Regions from separate parts of the Arthrobacter humicola genome, predicted to be linked through region 1. Evidence: predicted binding sites of a transcription regulator. Region 1 holds the regulator's gene; each other region holds the start of a gene.

Region 1 (5,689 bases):
CTCAAGGTGGACGGCGATAACGCCAAATCCGCCTATCTCAATGGCAACGCGACGGCTTCGGCCGATTCCGCGCAGTCCGGGCTGTTCACCCTGTCCGTGAACCTCGGCCCGGGACGCTATGAAGTCCGCGTGTCCCAGGTGGACCCGGCGGACAGCTCCAGGGAAGTGTTCACCGACACCCGCGGCTTCACGGTCAACTAGTCACGGGCAAATAGTAACGGGCAAATAGTCATGCTGCCGGCTACCAGCGTCCGAGGATATCGCTGGCCAGCACGGTGGCGGCGGGTCCTGCCGTGGACGTGCGCAGCACATGGTGGCCCAGCAGGGCTGTCACCGCTCCTGCGTCGCACAGCCGGGTGACCTCCCGCGGGCTGATGCCGCCTTCCGGGCCCACGATCAGCAGAACTTCACGGGGCCCGTCGCCGCCGGGCGCCGCCTCGCCCTCAGCAGCACTGTCCAGCCACGCCTCAAGCACTTGCCGCAGGGGGCGGACGGCGTCTTCGTGCAGGATGACCGCGAGGTCCGCGGCTGCCACGGCCGCCTGCAGCCCGGCACCGTCGACGGCGGCCCGGACTTCCGGGATCCAGGCCCGGCGGGCCTGCTTGGCGGCCGCGGTCACCACCGACTGCCACTTCGCATGCGCCTTCGCGGCACGTTCGGCCTTCCACCGCACGATGGACCGCTCGGCCTGCCAGGGAATGACGGCGTCGATGCCCAGCTCGGTGGCGGTTTCGGCCGCGAGTTCGTCGCGGTCGCCCTTGGCGAGGGCCTGGACCAGAACCAGCCGGATCGCGGGTTGCGGCTCCGCCACGAGGTCCAGGCACTCGACGGTCAGTTCGCCGGGAGCGACGGCGGCGACGGTGCCCGTCAGGCGCTTGCCGGCGCCGTCGGCGATATCCACGGCCTCCCCGACGGCGAGCCGCTTGACGGTGATGGCGTGGCGGGCTTCGGCGCCTTCGAGGACGAAGGCCGAGCCGGGGACCTGCTGGTCCAGTGTCCCTGGGGCGGTGAAGAAGACCGGGTTACTCACCGCTACAGGTTACCGAGCCGATCCCGCAGTTTGGCGAAGACGCCGCCGCTGGCGGCAAGCTTTCCCGCGGTGAAGTGTTCGCCGCGGTGCTTGGCCAGCTGGCGGAGGAGTTCTTCCTGGGCGTGATCGAGCTTGACCGGCGTTTCGACCTGCAGGTGCACCTTCAGGTCGCCGCGGCCGTGGCCGCGCAGGTGCGTCACACCGAGGCCGCGCAGGGTGATGATCTCGCCCGACTGGGTGCCGGCCTTGACGTCGATCTCCTGCTCGCCGTCGAAGGTCTCCAGGGTGATTTCGGTGCCGAGCGCGGCAGCCGTCATGGGGATGTTGAGGCTGGCGTGGAGGTCGTCGCCGTCGCGGACGTAGGTAGGGTCATTGTTGACCCGGATCTCCACGTACAGGTCACCGGCCGGGCCGCCGGCGGGGCCCGCCTCGCCCTGCCCGGACAGCTGGATACGGGTGCCGGTGGCAACGCCGGCCGGGACCTTGACGGTCAGGGAACGGCGGCTGCGGATTCGGCCCTGGCCGCTGCACTCGTTGCAGGGGTCCTTGATGACGGTGCCGAAGCCCTCACAGGAGCCGCAGGGAGCCGACGTCATGACCTGGCCGAGGATGGACCGCACAGCGCGCTGGACCTGGCCGCTGCCGCCACAGATGTCGCAGCGGACCGGGTGGCTGCCCTCGCGGCAGCAGGAGCCCTCGCAGGTGGGGCAGATGACGGCCGTGTCCACTTCGAGCTTCTTGTTGACGCCGAACACGGCGTCGCGGAGGTCGATCCGTACGCTGATCAGCGCGTCCTGGCCGCGGCGGATCCGGGACGCCGGGCCGCCCTGGCCGCCGCCGGCGCCGAAGAAGGTCTCGAAGATGTCCTGGAAGGCGAAGCCCTGGCCGGAGTAGCTGCCGCCGCCGAAGCCGTTGTCGGTGCCGTTCTCATTGCCGGTGGTGTCATAGACCCGGCGCTTCTGCGGATCGGAAAGGACCTCGTAGGCGTGGGTGACCGCCTTGAACCGGTCCGAGGCGTCCTCCCCCGGGTTCACGTCAGGGTGAAGGGTCCGGGCCAGTTTCCGGTAGGCCTTCTTGATTTCCTCCCCCGTTGCGTCGCGGGAGACTCCAAGAACGTCATAGTGGCTGCTCAAAGTGTGTATCTCTTCCTTGTTGTTCTGCCTGTGGGGCACTGCCTGTCGGGCAAAAAGTAGCGTTCGGTCCCGGGCCGGTCAGGGCCCAAGGATCCTCGAAAGGTAGCGGGCCACCGCGCGGACGGCGGCCATGGTGGTGGGATAGTCCATCCGGGTGGGCCCGAGGACTCCGACCTTGGCCGTGGCGTCCGGCCCGTAGGCGGTGGCCACCACCGAGGCCTCGGCGAGGCCGTCGTAGGGGTTCTCCCGTCCGATGCTGACCGTGACACCGCGCGGGTCTTCGGCCATTTCGCTGAGCAGGCGCAACATGACCACCTGCTCCTCGAGGGCTTCCAGCACGGGGCCGATGCTGAGCGGGAAGTCCACGTTGGAGCGGGCCAGGTTGGCGGTGCCGGCCATGACCATGCGCTCCTCGCGGCTGCTCGTCGCCAGGGCCTCGAGGCCGCGGGCCAGGGCCTGGGCTGCGCCGCGGCGCGCCGGCGGGCCGCTCGCGACGACGGCGGGCAGCAGTTGCGGCATCAGGCTCAGCGGGGTTCCGGAGAGGCTGGCCAGGAAACGGGTGCGCAACTCCGCCAGTGCGTCGTCCGCAATCTCCTGGCCGACGTCGATCACGCGCTGCTCCACCTTCCCGGTGTCCGCGATCAGGACCGCCAGGACCTTCCGGGGCGCCAGCAGCACGAATTCGATGTGCCGCACCCGGGCGCGGCTGAGCAGCGGATACTGCACGACGGCGACCTGGTTAGTCAGCTGGGACAGGAGCCGCACGGTGCGGTCGAGGACGTCGTCGAGGTCCTCTGATCCTTCCAGCAGCGCCTGGATGGCCCGGCGCTCGGCCGGAGACAACGGCTTGACGGCCGAGATCTGGTCGACGAAGAGCCGGTAGCCCTTGTCCGTCGGAATCCGGCCGGCACTCGTGTGCGGTGCCGTGATGAGGCCTTCGTCTTCCAGTGCAGCCATGTCATTGCGGATCGTGGCACTGGAGACACCAAGATGGTGCCGTTCAACCAGCGCCTTGGACCCGACTGGCTCGCGGGAATGGACGTAGTCCTCCACGATGGCGCGCAGCACTTCGAGTTTGCGTGGTTCGCTCACGCTCCACCTCCAATCGACGGTCCCGCAGCCGGTGCCGCCCCAGGACCGTTCGGTTCGCGTCCCCGCGTGCTGCGGGGGCGGTCCGTGACCGGACAGGGGTTAGCACTCGACATGCCTAAGTGCTAACCAGTCTAATATGAGTCGCCGCGTTGTTAGCATTGGATTCGCTCCGGGCGTTGCCTGCGGGATCTCGGGGATCCGTCACGACGGCGCGGGAACCGCGGCAGCCGCTACCGTCACCGCGCCCCTGTGGTCCGGCTCGGGCCCCTTCGGGCCCCGGAGAGTTCCACTGACCGCCGTACATTCCGAGTGCAAAGTAAGCGTGTAGAGATGTCGTACCAGAACTGGGGGCCCCAGGACCTGTCCGCCCCCGCCAAGACGCAGTTGCCGGAAGTCCCGGTGGAACGCGGGATGGTCCTCGAGGAGGTCCAGTCCGGCTGGGTGGGCGCCGTGACCCGGGTGGAGAAGTCCGGCGGCATGCACGTGGTGGCGCTGGAGGACCGGCGGGGCAAGTCCCGGTCCTTCCGCCTCGGCTTTGGCTTCCTTTTGGAGGGGCAGCCGATCCGGCTGATGCCTCCTGCGCCGAAGGCGGCGCCCGCCGCCGGTCCCGGCCGCACGGCGTCGGGCTCGGTCCGGGTGGCGGGACAGCGCGCACAGGTGGCCAAGGCCAGCCGGATCTGGGTGGAAGGCAAGCACGACGCCGAGCTCGTGGAGAAGGTCTGGGGCGATGACCTCCGGGTGGAGGGAATCGTCGTCGAGCCGCTGCACGGCATTGACGACCTCGCGGCCGCGGTGGCGGAGTTCCGCCCGGGTCCGGGGCGCCGGCTGGGCGTGCTGGTTGACCACCTGGTGCCCGATTCCAAGGAGTCGCGGATCGCCGACGCCGTCATGGCTTCGCCGGGTGCCGCGGGCAACGTCCTGATTGTGGGCCACCCCTACGTGGACGTGTGGCAGGCCATCCGGCCCTCGGTCCTGGGGATTGAGCGGTGGCCGGTGATCCCCCGCGGCGTGGACTGGAAAACCGGCATCCTGACGGCGTTCGGGTGGCCCCGCTCCACCAAGGAGGACATCGGCCTCGGCTGGCAGAAGCTCCTCGGCGCGGTCCGCAGCTACGCCGACCTGGAGGCGTCCCTGCTGGGCCGCGTCGAAGAGGTCATTGACTTCCTGACCGTGCCGTAGCGCGCCGCGGCGGCCGCTCCGTGATCTCCATTTACGCGCCCAAGCAAGTATTCTTGAAACGGCGGCCGCGCTCCCAGCGCGGTCCCGGCTATTCCAGGCACAACCCAGGCAGCAACGCATCACCGCAATCCGAAGGGCTTCACCGTGGCAGATAACGCACGCGAACACACGGGCAACCAGGCCGGCCATGGCCAGCCCCCGTACCATGGCGTTCCGGCAAATGCGCTGCCGCTGACGGCCGGCGAGGACCGGCAGTGGGCCACGCTGGCGCACTTCGGCGGCATCCTGGGCTGCGTGCCGTCGCTGCTGATCTACTTGATCTTCAAGGACCGTGGCCCGTTCACGGCCCAGGAGTCCAAGGAAGCCCTCAACTTCACCCTGCCGCCGACCATCGCGGCCGTGCTCGCCAATCTGCTGGTCTTCATTCCCGTGGTGGGCAACCTCTTTGCCGTGCTCGCCACGGTGATCTGGATCGCCGTGACCTGTTTCTCGGTGGCTGCGGGCATCCATGTCAACCGCGGCCAGCCGCACCGCTACGAGTTCAACCTGCGCTGGATCAAATAGACCGGGATCAAGCAACCCGGCGCTAGGCCGGCCCGGCCCCAAACCTCCGGTCCCGAACAGAATGAGCCGGCCGCTGCCCCTTTGGGGGCAGCGGCCGGCTCATTGTGTATCCACGGCCCGGGCGCGGCCGGGCTCCCCCGGCCAAGGGAGCAGCTTCTTAGTCCGGCAGGATCCTGCGGACCACGGCGTCGGCCAGGAGCCGGCCCTTGAGCGTGAGGACCAGCCGCCCCTTGAAGGCGGCGGCGGGGTCCACCAGGCCGTCGGCGATCAGCCCGGCGACCGCGTGCCTGCCGGTGTCCCCCAGGCCGCCGAGGCTCGGGATGTCCAGCCCGGAGTTCAGTCGGGCCTCGAGCATGACCCGCTCCACGTTGCGGGTCTCGGTGTCCAGCGTTTCCCGTCCGGCGGCCGGCGACGCGCCGGTGCCGAGACGGTTGGCGTAGGCGGTGGGGTGTTTGACGTTCCACCAGCGGACGCCCCCGACGTGCGAGTGCGCCCCGGGGCCGATGCCCCACCAGTCGTCCCCCCGCCAGTAGGCGAGGTTGTGCCGGCAGGCCTGTTCGGGGGTGCGGGACCAGTTGCTGACCTCGTACCAGGCGAGCCCGGCCGCGGAAATCAGTTCGTCGGCGAGTTCGTATTTGGCGGCGTGGTCGTCGTCGTCGATTTCCGGCACCTCGCCGCGGCGGATCTGCGC
Region 2 (5,689 bases), on a different contig from region 1:
AGCTGAGCTTGTCGCCGGTGTCGTAGCGGCGGCCGCGGAAGACGACGCCGTACACGCCGTAGCCCTCGCCGGTGCCGGTGGAGAGTTCCTGCAGTGCATCCGTCAGCTGGATTTCGCCGCCGCGGCCCGGCGCGGTGCGCTCGAGCACTTCAAAGACGGCCGGGTGCAGGACATAGCGGCCAATGACCGCGAGGTTTGACGGGGCGTCCTCGACGTCGGGCTTCTCCACGAGCTGCTTGACGCGGACGTACTCCTCACCGGCGATCGCCTCGACGTCGGCGCAGCCATAGGCGCTGATCTGGGACGGGTCCACCTCGATCAGCGCGACCACCGACCCGCCGGTCTTGGCCTGTACTTCGATCATGGTGCTGAGGAGCTCATCGCGGGCGTCAATCAGGTCATCGCCCAGGAGCACGGCGAACGGTTCCTGGCCGACGTGCTGCTTGGCCCGGAGGACCGCGTGGCCGAGGCCCATGGGGTCGCCCTGGCGGACGTAGTGGATGTCGCCGAGGTTGCTGGCGGCCTGGATGGACTCGAGCTTTGCCGTGTCACCCTTGGCTTGGAGGGTGGCTTCGAGCGTGGGAACGCGGTCGAAGTGGTCCTCCAACGCCCGCTTGTTGCGGCCCGTGATCATCAGGATGTCGTTCAGGCCGACATTCACGGCCTCCTCGACCACGTACTGGATGGCCGGCTTGTCAACGACAGGCAGCATTTCCTTGGGCATGGCCTTCGTGGCCGGAAGAAACCTGGTACCAAGGCCCGCGGCGGGGATGACGGCCTTGCGGACGGAAGCATTGGGTGTATTCACTCGACTAATCTAACGGAGGGACCAATCATTGCGTAATTATTCGGCCTGCCCCGCGGGCCCCCTGACGTTGCGGAGCAGGCTGCACGATGCAGAGGACGGACCAGTCATGGCGTCAAAAGACGAAATACGCTCCAGCCACAGGGCAAGGCGTGCGGCGCTCCCGTTGGACGCGCTCGATGCCGCAGCGGCAGGCATCACCCGCCACGGACTCGAGTGGGCATCCGATCTGACCGGCGGCCGCCGGGGTACCTTCGCCGCGTATCTGGGCGTGGGCGCCGAACCGCCCACGCTGCCGCTGCTGTCAGCCTTGGTCGATGCCGGGCACCGGGTGCTCCTTCCCGTCTGCGAACCCGAACTCGAACTCAGCTGGGTGTACTGGACTCCGGAATCCGGGTTTGTCCGCAGCCGGTTCGCCCCCATCCAGGAGCCTGTTGGCGAGCGCCACAGCACCGCGGTGACGCTGGACGCCACCGCAATCTTCCTGCCGGCCACTGCAGTGGATTTCTCGGGCAACCGCATCGGACAAGGCGGCGGCTACTACGACAAGTTCCTTGCCACATTGGCCGCCCTGTCCTCCGCGTCCGGCTCGTCCGCGGCCGGCAGGGCGTCCGACGCCGTACCGCTGCCGACTGTCGCCGTCGTCTACGACACTGAGGTACTGCCCGCGGGCAGTATTCCCGCCGAGTCCTTCGACCGGAAGGTCGACGCGGCGCTGACACCGGGCGGGATCATCCGGCTCCGCTGATCGGGGGTCCTGCGGGGGTGATAGAATTAGCACTCAGGCCCTGCGACTGCTAAGACGGAACCCGCCGACAGGTATATCGATAGATATATCGACCGGTCCCGACTCGACAGCACGGGACCTGCTCGTTTGTCCCAGAGGAGGATTTCCAGTGCCCACGTATGCATATGCCTGCAAGGACTGCAGCCACGCCTTCGAGATCGTGCAGTCGTTCAGCGACAACTCCCTGACGTCCTGCCCCGAGTGCCAGGGCACGCTGCGCAAGAAGTTCAACAGCGTCGGCGTTGTATTCAAGGGATCCGGCTTCTACCGGACCGATTCGCGCGACACCAAGGGCAGCACAGTTGCCCCGGCCCCCGCTGCGGCTCCCGCACCCGCAACGGCGCCTGCCCCGGCCGCCGCCAGCTAGGGTCCCAAGGCTGCCATCCGTGCAGCCCTGGTGCACCGTCTCCGGACGGAACCGTCCGCCTAGCCTCCGGCCGCCGCCCCGGAGCGTTGTTCGCGAAAGACACCGCTGCCAAGGCAGCACCGTGGCCGCAGTCCCTGTGCCGTGCAATCGCGCACTAATGCCGGCATGCCGCAGCCTACACAGTCCTTCCTGCCTCCCGTTGTCCACATAAGCAGTTCCGCGACTCCCGCGAGCATGCCAGAGTCCGTAGCGTGGCGGCCATGGCACCCTCACTCAACCCGGCTTCCTGGCCGTCTTTCAAGGCCTCTTCGCTGCCGCCCCGGCCCGGGAACGGAGCGATGCCCGCCAGCTGGGCACGCTCCGGGATCCGCTCCGCTGGCCTCCTTCCGCCCACGTTTCCTTCTGCCGGCAGCTCCATCCGGAATTACACCCGGCCCGGGAGGCCGCCCCGGCAGCGGTTGCCGCGCGGCAGGCCGCCGCGACGCCGCCTGGGCAACTGGTTGAGCCGGAACCGCCGGCTGCTGGCGGCGCTCATGTTGTGCATCGCCGCTGGCCTGACTGTTCAGCAGCTAACTCCTGCGCCCGCCGACACCGCCACTGCGTTCGCAGCCGTAGCGGATCTTCCCGCCGGAAAAACCCTGGAACCAGGCGACGTCCGCATGATGAGCATCCCGCCCGGCCTAGTGCCGGCCGGCAGCCCGGGCGGCGAAAACGCGTTCGAGGGCAAGCAGTTGGCCGCACCGCTGCGCCAAGGCCAGCTCCTCACCGACGCCCAGATCCTTGGCCCTGGCCTGCTGGCCGGAAGCCCGCCCGGTTCCGCAGCCGTACCGCTCAGGATGGCGGATCCTGCGTCTATCCGGCTGCTCTCCCCCGGACAACTCGTGAACGTGGTGCTCACCGCCGGCAGCGGCTTCGAACAAGCCGCTGAAGGCCAAATCCTGGCCGAAGCCGTCCCTGTACTGTGGACCTCCGTGCAGGGCGGCAAGACGGGCCAGTGGTTGCCCGCAGCGGACGCTGACGCGGACGGGCTCATCGTCGTGGCAGCCGCGGCCGATCAGGCGCGGCGATTGGCCGGCGCATCAACCCAAGGCAAGCTGTTCTTCGTGCTTGTGGCGGCAGCGCCGGGGTGAGTGGCTGGGTGACTGGCGTGCACACTCTCGCCATGGCGAGCGCCCGGCTAAGTCCCCGACCGCCGGCCGGTAGTCCCTGAGACCGATTGCGGTCGCCGGCGCCGCCGGCTACTCGGCACCGGCCTTACATCTCAACCCCAGTGCGGAGGCTTCTGCTCCTGGAGCCACGCATCGTGGTCGTAGTTCTCGGGCTGGTCGCCCCAGCGCCGCGGGTCGTCTTCGGCCGCCTTGTTCGGCAGCACTGCCCCGGCAGCCGTTGCTGGCGCCGCCGCGCGCCGGGACTTCTCCTTTGGCGTCGCCTGCTCCCGCGCTTCTCCGGCGGGCTGCCCCGCTGCCGACTCCCCCGCCGCCGGTTCCCGGGCCGCCGACCCGGAGTCGCCGTTCGCTTCAGCCGCGGTAGCGCCGCTGCTGTTCTGGATGTCGCCGTCTGCACTCATGGCGCCGGACTCCTTACTGCCTGTACTGCCTGTCATACCATTGTTGCCGGTCGTGGCTGCACCGTTTATGGTCCCAGCCTCTGGCCTCAGCAGGGGCGTAGCACCTGACTCGTGCGCATCCCCCGGCCGCGCTGCAGACTGAGTGGACGCGGCCTCGCGCCCATGAAAATCATCTCCCGCCGGTGCGTGCCCTGAGAAGACGTGGCTTTCCTGGCCCCGGGCGTCGTTGATCGCCAGGTTTTCAATGTCGTCGTCGAAGAACCCGTGGGATGCCCGGAGCCGACTGGACACGGCAGGCTTCTCCAACCCGAGGTAGCCGCCAATCCGGTCGGCGCAGGCCGAAGGATCAGTGAAGACCTCAATGGTCCACAGCGGCATATAACGCCAGCCAAGCCGCTCAAGCAGTTGCGGCCGGAGCCGGCTCCGTTCGCGGACGCTCATTCGCCGGTAGTGGCCGGTGCCGTCGGACTCAATCGCCACTGGACGGGGAATCTCCGCATCCTCCTGGCCGATCGTGGTCATCGGATCGGCGGCGGCCACCATGTTGAGGACGCCGTCGTACTGGTGCCACACGCGCGCACCGCGGGCCCGGAGCCGGTCGCCCAGGTCTGCCACGAGCGGATCAGCGCCGAGCGCCTGCTCGCTGGCGGCCGCCCGGGATGCGGGGCTGCCCAGATCCGTATTCCCCGCGATCTCGCGGTCCAGTAGTTCGTAGAAATCCACGGCACCATGGCTCAGGCGGCTGACGTCGAGGTCCTCGGGGCGGAAGCAACTGAGCACGTGCAGGGATCGCCGCGCACGCGTCATCGCCAAGGCGAATTTAGCGCGTCCGCCGTCGGCGGAGAGCGGGCCAAGGCTGTGGAGCGTGCGCCCGTGCGGCGTGCGCCCATAGCCCGGGGAGAAAATGACGTGGTCGCGGACTAGCCCCTGGGCCCGTTCGAGATCCACGACGCGGAAGGATTCCTCCCCTGCTGTGAAGAAACTGCCGAGCATCGGGTAGTTGGGCAGTTGGGCCCGGATGGCTTCGCCGATCCGGGCGGCGTGACGGAGGCTGCCGGTCACCACAGCCAGCGAGGTCCGGGGACGGAGCCGGGCGTGCTCGAAGACTAACTCCACCGCACGGTTCACCTCGGCAACCACCGATTCAACGCCGTCGTGGTCGGCGCTGGGCAGCCCTGTGCCATCGGGAAGGTATTCCACGCTGAGGGCACGGTCGAGGCCTGTGGCGGATTGCCCTTCCGGGAGCCGTGTGAGTTCCCCGCCGTAATATCCCTTGCTGAGCTGGCGCACCAGGTCTTCATCGACCGCGCGGTACACGGTCCTCAGGTTCCACACGGGCAGTACGGCAGTCAGCGCACGGTAAGCACTCTCGACGCTCTGGTAGGAGCTCTCCCCTGCGGCGAGCCGTTCGACCCCCACGGTGAAGGTTCGCGGGCTGGCGATCTGGTCATCGCCGAAAGCTATGACCTGCCGGGCCCGGGCGATAGCCGGGAGGACGGCCTGCAGCGATGTTGTCTCGGCGTCCAGGATCACTACGGCATCAAAGGTCTGCTCGATCGGCAGGAGGCCCGTCATGAGGTACGGGCTGACGGACCATACAGGAACGAGTGTGGGCAGCAGCTCCTGCGCCTGGCCGCTGAGTGCCGCAAGGGTAACCCTGCCGTCCTTCAGCAGACTGCGCAGCAGCTCGGCCTGGCGCGGGTATGCCTCGATGGCCGTGCGCCAGCGCTCGGACAGGTTCCACCGGAGCCGGGCAGCGCCGCTGGCGATATGGGCGTTGTCAGCGAGCCGGTACTCCGCTTCCAGCTGGCGCAGGGCGTCGCCGTCGGACATGGCGAGGTAGTCATCGCCGCTAATCATGGCTTCCAGGGCCGACTGCCACCAGGCCAGCTCGAGTTCTGCGGTCACAGATCCCTCGGGGACCTCACGCTCGGCCAGGTCGGCGAGCAGCTCGCCCAACCCGTGCTCGCGCATGCTCTCGACCAACAGCGTACGCTCCGGGAGGGTTTCGAGTGTCGCGGTGTCGGCGACGAGTCGCTGAACGCGGGTCAGGAGATCGGCATAGGGCACGCGGTCCAGATCGCCGCCTGCGGCGGTGTGCTTGACTGCCTGGCCCAGTTCGGCCAGTTCTGACTCAAGCTCCCGGTAGAGGCCGGAGATTTC
Region 3 (5,689 bases), on a different contig from region 1:
CTCGCCGTGGGCAAAGACCTGGACGCGGCCCTCGGGCCACTCGGCCTCGCGCACGGCCGTGACCAGCAGTTCGCTCTCGCCGGCGGGGACGCCGCTGCGCAGCAGCCAGCGCAGTTCGACGCCGGCAGGCGCCGCGATCGCCTGGATGTCGGCGTCGCTGTCCACCTCGAGGAAGGCGAGGCCGCGGGCGTCCTGGGGCAGCGACTCGATGGCGGCGCCGATGGCCGGGAGCGCCGATTCATCGCCGGCAAAGAGGTGCCACTCCGCCGTCGGGTCCGGGTTGTAGCCGCCGCCTTGGCCCGTGAAAGTGAGGCGGTCACCGGGCTTGGCCGCTGCTGCCCAGGGGCCCGCGAGGCCCTCGTCGCCGTGGATGACAAAGTCGATGGCGAGTTCCTGGGCCGCCGCGTCCACCCAACGGACCGTGTAGGTCCGGGTGAACGGCCACTGGCTGCGCGGCATGGATTCCCGGATGGCCCACAAGTCCAGGGGGTCCGGGTAGTCGATGCCCGGCTGCGGAAACACGATCTTGACGTACCGGTCCACATAGTCGTTGTTGACATACCCGGCGAAGCCCGGGCCGCCGGCGATGATCCGGACCATGTGCGGGGAGAGCTGTTCCCGGCGCAGGACTGTCAGGTCAGTCTGGGGGCGCGAGTTCTTGTTGGCTGTGGTGGCGGCGGGGACGGAGGTCATGCAGCTAAGCCTAACCAAGAACCCCGGCCGGGAACCCCGGCGGGGAGGCCTGTTACGGCAGCGGCGGCAGTTCCCAGTCGACGGTCCCGTTGCCCTGTTCCTGCAGCAGCGTGTTGGTCCGGCTGAACGGCCTGGAACCGAAGAAGCCCCGGGATGCCGAGAGCGGGCTGGGGTGGGCGCTGGCGATCACGGCGGCGGACCCCAGCAGTGGTCTGACGGACTCGGCATCCTTTCCCCACAGGATCACGACGAGGGGAGCCGTGCCCGCGCCGTCCGCGGACACTCGATGCGCGACAGCCCGGATGGCCGCCGCCGTGACGGCTTCCCAGCCCTTGCTCCGGTGGGAACCGGCCGCGCCGGCGCGGACGCTGAGGACCCGGTTGAGGAGCAGCACGCCCTGCTCCGCCCAGCGGCTAAGGTCCCCGTGGACGCGGGGCGGGAAGCCGAGATCGGCCTCAAGTTCCTTGTAGATGTTCGCGAGGCTGCGGGGGATCGGCCGGGTGCCACCCTCGACGGCGAAGGACAGCCCGACGGCGTGCCCCGGCGTCGGATACGGGTCCTGTCCCACGATCAGGACCCGCACGCCGGACAGCGGCTGCCGGAAAGCGCGCAGGAGGTTGGACGGCGACGGGAGGACCTCATGCCCCGCGGCCGCGTCGCTGGCGAGGTAGTGCAGGACGTCCCGCAGCTGTGGCTCCACCGGCGCCAGCGCCTCGGCCCAGTCCTGGGCAACCAGCTCGCTCAGCGGCTGGCGTGCCAGCTCCGCGAAGCTGAGGTTGTCGGCGGCTGCGGGCTCCAGCTCGAACAGGGCATCGGAATCAAACACAGGTCCCATTCTCCCGCACGTCCGCGCGCGCCGCCCGTTCCTGGACCGCGCCCAAATGACAACCCTGTCGTTCGGCCGTAGCATGGGACTGACTTTTTACCGGATCCAGCCAAGGGAGTGTGTCGTGGCCGAAACAGCGCAAGAGCACGTGCTCGCGGGGGATTTTGACGGAATTTCCGAGTCGGGGGACAGCCTGGGGGCGGTGGCGGACGAATCGCCGCTGAGTGCCCGTGACCAGCAGATGCTTGCTTTGGAGCGGCAGTGGTGGAAGTACGCCGGGGCCAAGGAACAGGCCATCCGCGAGCTCTTCGACCTTTCCGCCACGCACTACTACCAGATCCTCAACGCCCTCATCGATACCGAGGAGGCGCTGGCCCACGATCCCATGCTGGTCAAGAGATTGCGTAGACTACGTACATCACGCCAACGTGCCCGCACTGCCCGTCGTCTGGGAACAGATTCGTAAAGTAGCGCCACGCGCAGCCGGATTCGCAGGTCCTGTTGCGCCCGCTTCCGGCCTCGGGCACCCCGTATGAAATCAGCAAGGACGTCGTTTAACCATGACCAAATACGCTCGGGATGAATTTGATCGGGTCCCCGAGACCTCCACCCGGCAGGGTGTCCACCGGACCGTCGCCGAATCGCGCCGCCGGAGCCTGGTTCCCATCCTGGCGGCGGGCTGCATAGCGCTGGCCATCGGCCTGGTGGCCTTCCTGATCCTCCCCAAGCTCGGCTTTTCTGCGGGCCAGGCATCGGCCGTCTCCGCCGGCAGCAGCGCGTCCGCCAGCAGCAGCCCGTCTGCTACGAGCCCGGCGAGCCCCAGTCCCGAGGCGACCAGCACGGCCCCGGCCAGCCCCGAAGCTGCCACGACGGCGCCGGAAGCCTCGCCCTCTGCAACACCGGGGGACACTGCCGCCGGCGTGGACAAGACGCAGCCGGTGACGATCTATAACGGGACCACCACCGCCGGCCTCGCCAGCAGGGTCGGCGGCACCGTCAGTTCCGCCGGCTGGGTCCTGGGCCAGACGGGCAACTGGCCCGGCGTTCCCCAGCAGACGTCGGTGATTTTCTACAGCAGCGTGGACCAGAAGGGCAACGCCGAGGCTCTGGGAACGCTCCTGGGCATCGACACCCTGGTGGAGTCCGCCGAGTTCAACATGCCTCTCGTCGTGGTGATCGGCCCCGGCTTCCAGTAACCCTTTCCGGTTACGCCTCAATAACTATTCACCGGCGGGTCTGCCCGTCACCGGCATTACTGCGGGACGCTGTGGATACAGTGGCTGCGGATTTCTCTTCGCAGTCCGCGGCGCACATCGACGTGGGCCGCACGCAAGCTAGTTGAAAGTGTGGACACCATGGCACTGGGAACCGTCAAATGGTTCAACGCCGAAAAGGGCTACGGCTTTATCACTGTCGACGGGTCCGAGAACGACGTCTTCGTGCACTGGTCCGCGATCATCGGGGAAGGCTACCGCGCCCTGGATGAGGGCCAGCGGGTGGAGCTGGAAATCGGCGAGGGCGAAAAGGGCCCGCAGGCTGAAAGCGTTCGGCCCGCCTAGTGGCACTTCCCGCCCTCACGGACACCCCGCGGGACACCGCCCGGCGTCGCACAGGAGCTTTCCCGTTGGGCCGCGCCCTGGCAGCGGGAACGGTAACGGCCCTGGCACTGTCAGGCTGCCTGGGGCCGGCGGGCAGCGCCCGCGTGGCCAGCGCCGACGCCAGTGGCGACGGTACCCTGCGCATCGGCCTGATCCTGGACAACACCGGGCGGCAGAACTTCCTCAACGCCCCCCAGCTCGCGGCCGCACAGCTTGCCGTCAAGGACATCAACGCCGCCGGCGGCCACAAAGGCAAACCCGTGGAGCTGCTGCCGGAAACCATCAGCACGGACACCGCCGCCCAGGCCAAAGCGCTCGTGGCCGCCAAGGCCGACGTCGTGATCGGTCCCACTGATTCCAGCCGTGCCCCGGCCGCCATCGACGTGCTGTCCAACGCCAAGGTAGCGCTCATTTCGCCGGCCAACTCTGCCAGCGGGCTCAGCAACTACAAGAGCGGCGGCTACTACTTCCGCACCGCGGCGGCCGACGTCGCCCAGGCCTCCGTCCTGGCCAAGCTGGCCAAAGACGGCGGCGCGAAGACCCTGGCCGTCCTGCACGAGGAAGGTGACTACGGCAAGGATGTCGCCGCCGCCGTCGGCAGTGCGGCCAAGCAGTCCGGCATGGACACCGTGGCGGACGCGGAGTTCAAACCGGGCCAGGCGCAACAAGCTGTTGCCGCCGCGAAAGCCGCGAATCCCGACGCCGTGGTCCTGGTCGCGCGCGATGGCGCCCAGGGCGCCATCGCCGAACTGAACAACGCCGGCCTTGCCGGGAAGAAACTCGTCCTCAGCGACGGAGCAGTCAACCAGTACGGCTCCGGGCTGGGCGCACGCGCTCTCGACGGCGCACGCGGGATCCTGCCCGGTGTGTTCCCCTCCGCCGCATTCCAGGCGGACCTCGTGGCGGTAGATCCCGGGCTGAAGGACATGACGTTCGCCGCCGAGACGTACGACGCCGTCATCCTGGCCGCCGTCGCTGCCGCCGCGGCAGAGGACGACGCCGGAACCTCAATCGCGGCGTCCCTCGTCCCCATCTCCGGCGGCGCCGCGGCAGCAGACGGCCAGACCGCCAGCCCGGCCGCTAGCAAGGTGTGCACGAACTACAAGGACTGTGAAGACGCGCTGCGTGCAGGCCAGCGTCCGGACTACGACGGCCAGTCCGGACGGATCAGCTTCGATTCCCACGGGGACATCACTCAGGCGAACTACGTGGTCTACACCTACGGCGAGGACAACATGGCCAAGATGAGCGGCACGGAGACCGCCAGCAGCAACGGCGGCTGATCGCTCATAGCGTATTGGGCCCGCGTGGCGGGCGGTTCGGGCCGGCCACTGCTTGCACTCTCCCCGGGGGAGTGCTAATTATTGAGTTAGCACTCCAGCGCACTGACTGCTAACACGACGCCCGGTCCGCCCGGCTGCGAAGTGAGGCGGCCGGTCCAGGAGCTAAAGAAACACCTTGCTGGGGTGAGATCCCGGACCCAGCGGCATACAGAGGCCGCCGGGTTGGGATCGTCCGTCGCGGGCACCGCAGCGAAGGTTCATTCTTAACGACTGTCCCGAAAGGACTACTGCCGTTATGGCCAAGATCATTGCATTTGATGAAGAGGCACGCCGCGGTCTTGAGCGGGGCCTGAACATCCTCGCCGACGCCGTCAAGGTCACCCTCGGCCCGCGGGGACGCAACGTCGTCCTCGAAAAGAAGTGGGGCGCCCCCACGATCACCAACGATGGTGTTTCCATCGCCAAGGAGATCGAGCTGGACGATCCTTACGAGAAGATCGGCGCCGAGCTGGTCAAGGAAGTTGCCAAGAAGACGGATGACGTCGCTGGCGACGGCACCACCACGGCCACCGTGCTGGCCCAGGCCCTGGTCAAGGAAGGCCTGCGCAACGTCGCGGCCGGCGCTGACCCGCTGTCCCTCAAGCGCGGCATCGAGAAGGCTGTCGAAGCCGTCACCCGCGAGCTCCTGGCCTCCGCCAAGGAAATCGAGACCAAGGAAGAGATCGCCGCCACCGCATCCATCTCTGCTGGCGACAACGAGATCGGCGCCCTGATCGCCGAAGCCCTCGACAAGGTCGGCAAGGAAGGCGTCATCACGGTCGAGGAGTCGAACACGTTCGGCCTCGAGCTGGAGCTCACCGAAGGCATGCGCTTCGACAAGGGCTACATCTCCGCTTACTTCGTCACCGACGCCGAGCGCCAGGAAACGGTCCTTGAGGATCCCTACATCCTGATCGTCAACTCCAAGATCTCCAACGTCAAGGAACTGGTTGCTGTCCTCGAAAAGGTCATGCAGTCCAACAAGCCGCTGCTGATCATTGCCGAAGACATCGAGGGCGAGGCCCTGGCCACCCTGATCGTCAACAAGATCCGCGGCACCTTCAAGTCCGTTGCCGTCAAGGCTCCGGGCTTCGGCGACCGCCGCAAGGCGCAGCTGGCCGACATCGCCATCCTCACCGGTGGCCAGGTCATCTCCGAGGAAGTCGGCCTCAAGCTTGAGACCGCCGGACTCGAACTCCTCGGCAAGGCCCGCAAGGTTGTTGTCACCAAGGACGAGACCACCATCGTTG

What was found. The regulator HrcA, encoded in region 1, represses chaperone genes, less so after heat shock. The targets are predictions, from matches to a motif close to TTNGCACTCGNNNNNNNCGAGTGCNAA.
Region 2: ABD243_RS04465 (FmdB family zinc ribbon protein) is a predicted target of HrcA. The motif match lies at 1,580-1,606, and genes of this name have one in related genera.
Region 3: groL (chaperonin GroEL) is a predicted target of HrcA. The motif match lies at 4,487-4,513, and genes of this name have one in related genera.

What each region holds. Positions count from the first base shown of each region.
Region 1 covers NZ_BAAAQB010000039.1:49,947-55,635, forward strand. Annotated here, with positions in the region: gene ABD243_RS16155 (GerMN domain-containing protein) at 1-201, shown strand, start outside; gene ABD243_RS16160 (16S rRNA (uracil(1498)-N(3))-methyltransferase) at 242-1,030, opposite strand; gene dnaJ (molecular chaperone DnaJ) at 1,033-2,163, opposite strand; gene hrcA (heat-inducible transcriptional repressor HrcA) at 2,242-3,255, opposite strand; gene ABD243_RS16175 (DUF3097 domain-containing protein) at 3,586-4,434, shown strand; gene ABD243_RS16180 (DUF4870 domain-containing protein) at 4,579-4,998, shown strand; gene hemW (radical SAM family heme chaperone HemW) at 5,156-5,689, opposite strand, start outside.
Region 2 covers NZ_BAAAQB010000012.1:5,930-11,618, reverse strand. Annotated here, with positions in the region: gene galU (UTP--glucose-1-phosphate uridylyltransferase GalU) at 1-808, opposite strand, end outside; gene ABD243_RS04470 (5-formyltetrahydrofolate cyclo-ligase) at 915-1,553, shown strand; gene ABD243_RS04465 (FmdB family zinc ribbon protein) at 1,702-1,959, shown strand; gene ABD243_RS04460 (RcpC/CpaB family pilus assembly protein) at 2,460-3,089, shown strand; gene ABD243_RS04455 (AAA family ATPase) at 3,221-5,689, opposite strand, start outside.
Region 3 covers NZ_BAAAQB010000019.1:29,932-35,620, forward strand. Annotated here, with positions in the region: gene ABD243_RS06595 (siderophore-interacting protein) at 1-693, opposite strand, end outside; gene ABD243_RS06600 (uracil-DNA glycosylase) at 746-1,528, opposite strand; gene ABD243_RS06605 (DUF3263 domain-containing protein) at 1,644-1,985, shown strand; gene ABD243_RS06610 (LytR C-terminal domain-containing protein) at 2,080-2,715, shown strand; gene ABD243_RS06615 (cold-shock protein) at 2,875-3,078, shown strand; gene ABD243_RS06620 (ABC transporter substrate-binding protein) at 3,078-4,400, shown strand; gene groL (chaperonin GroEL) at 4,696-5,689, shown strand, end outside.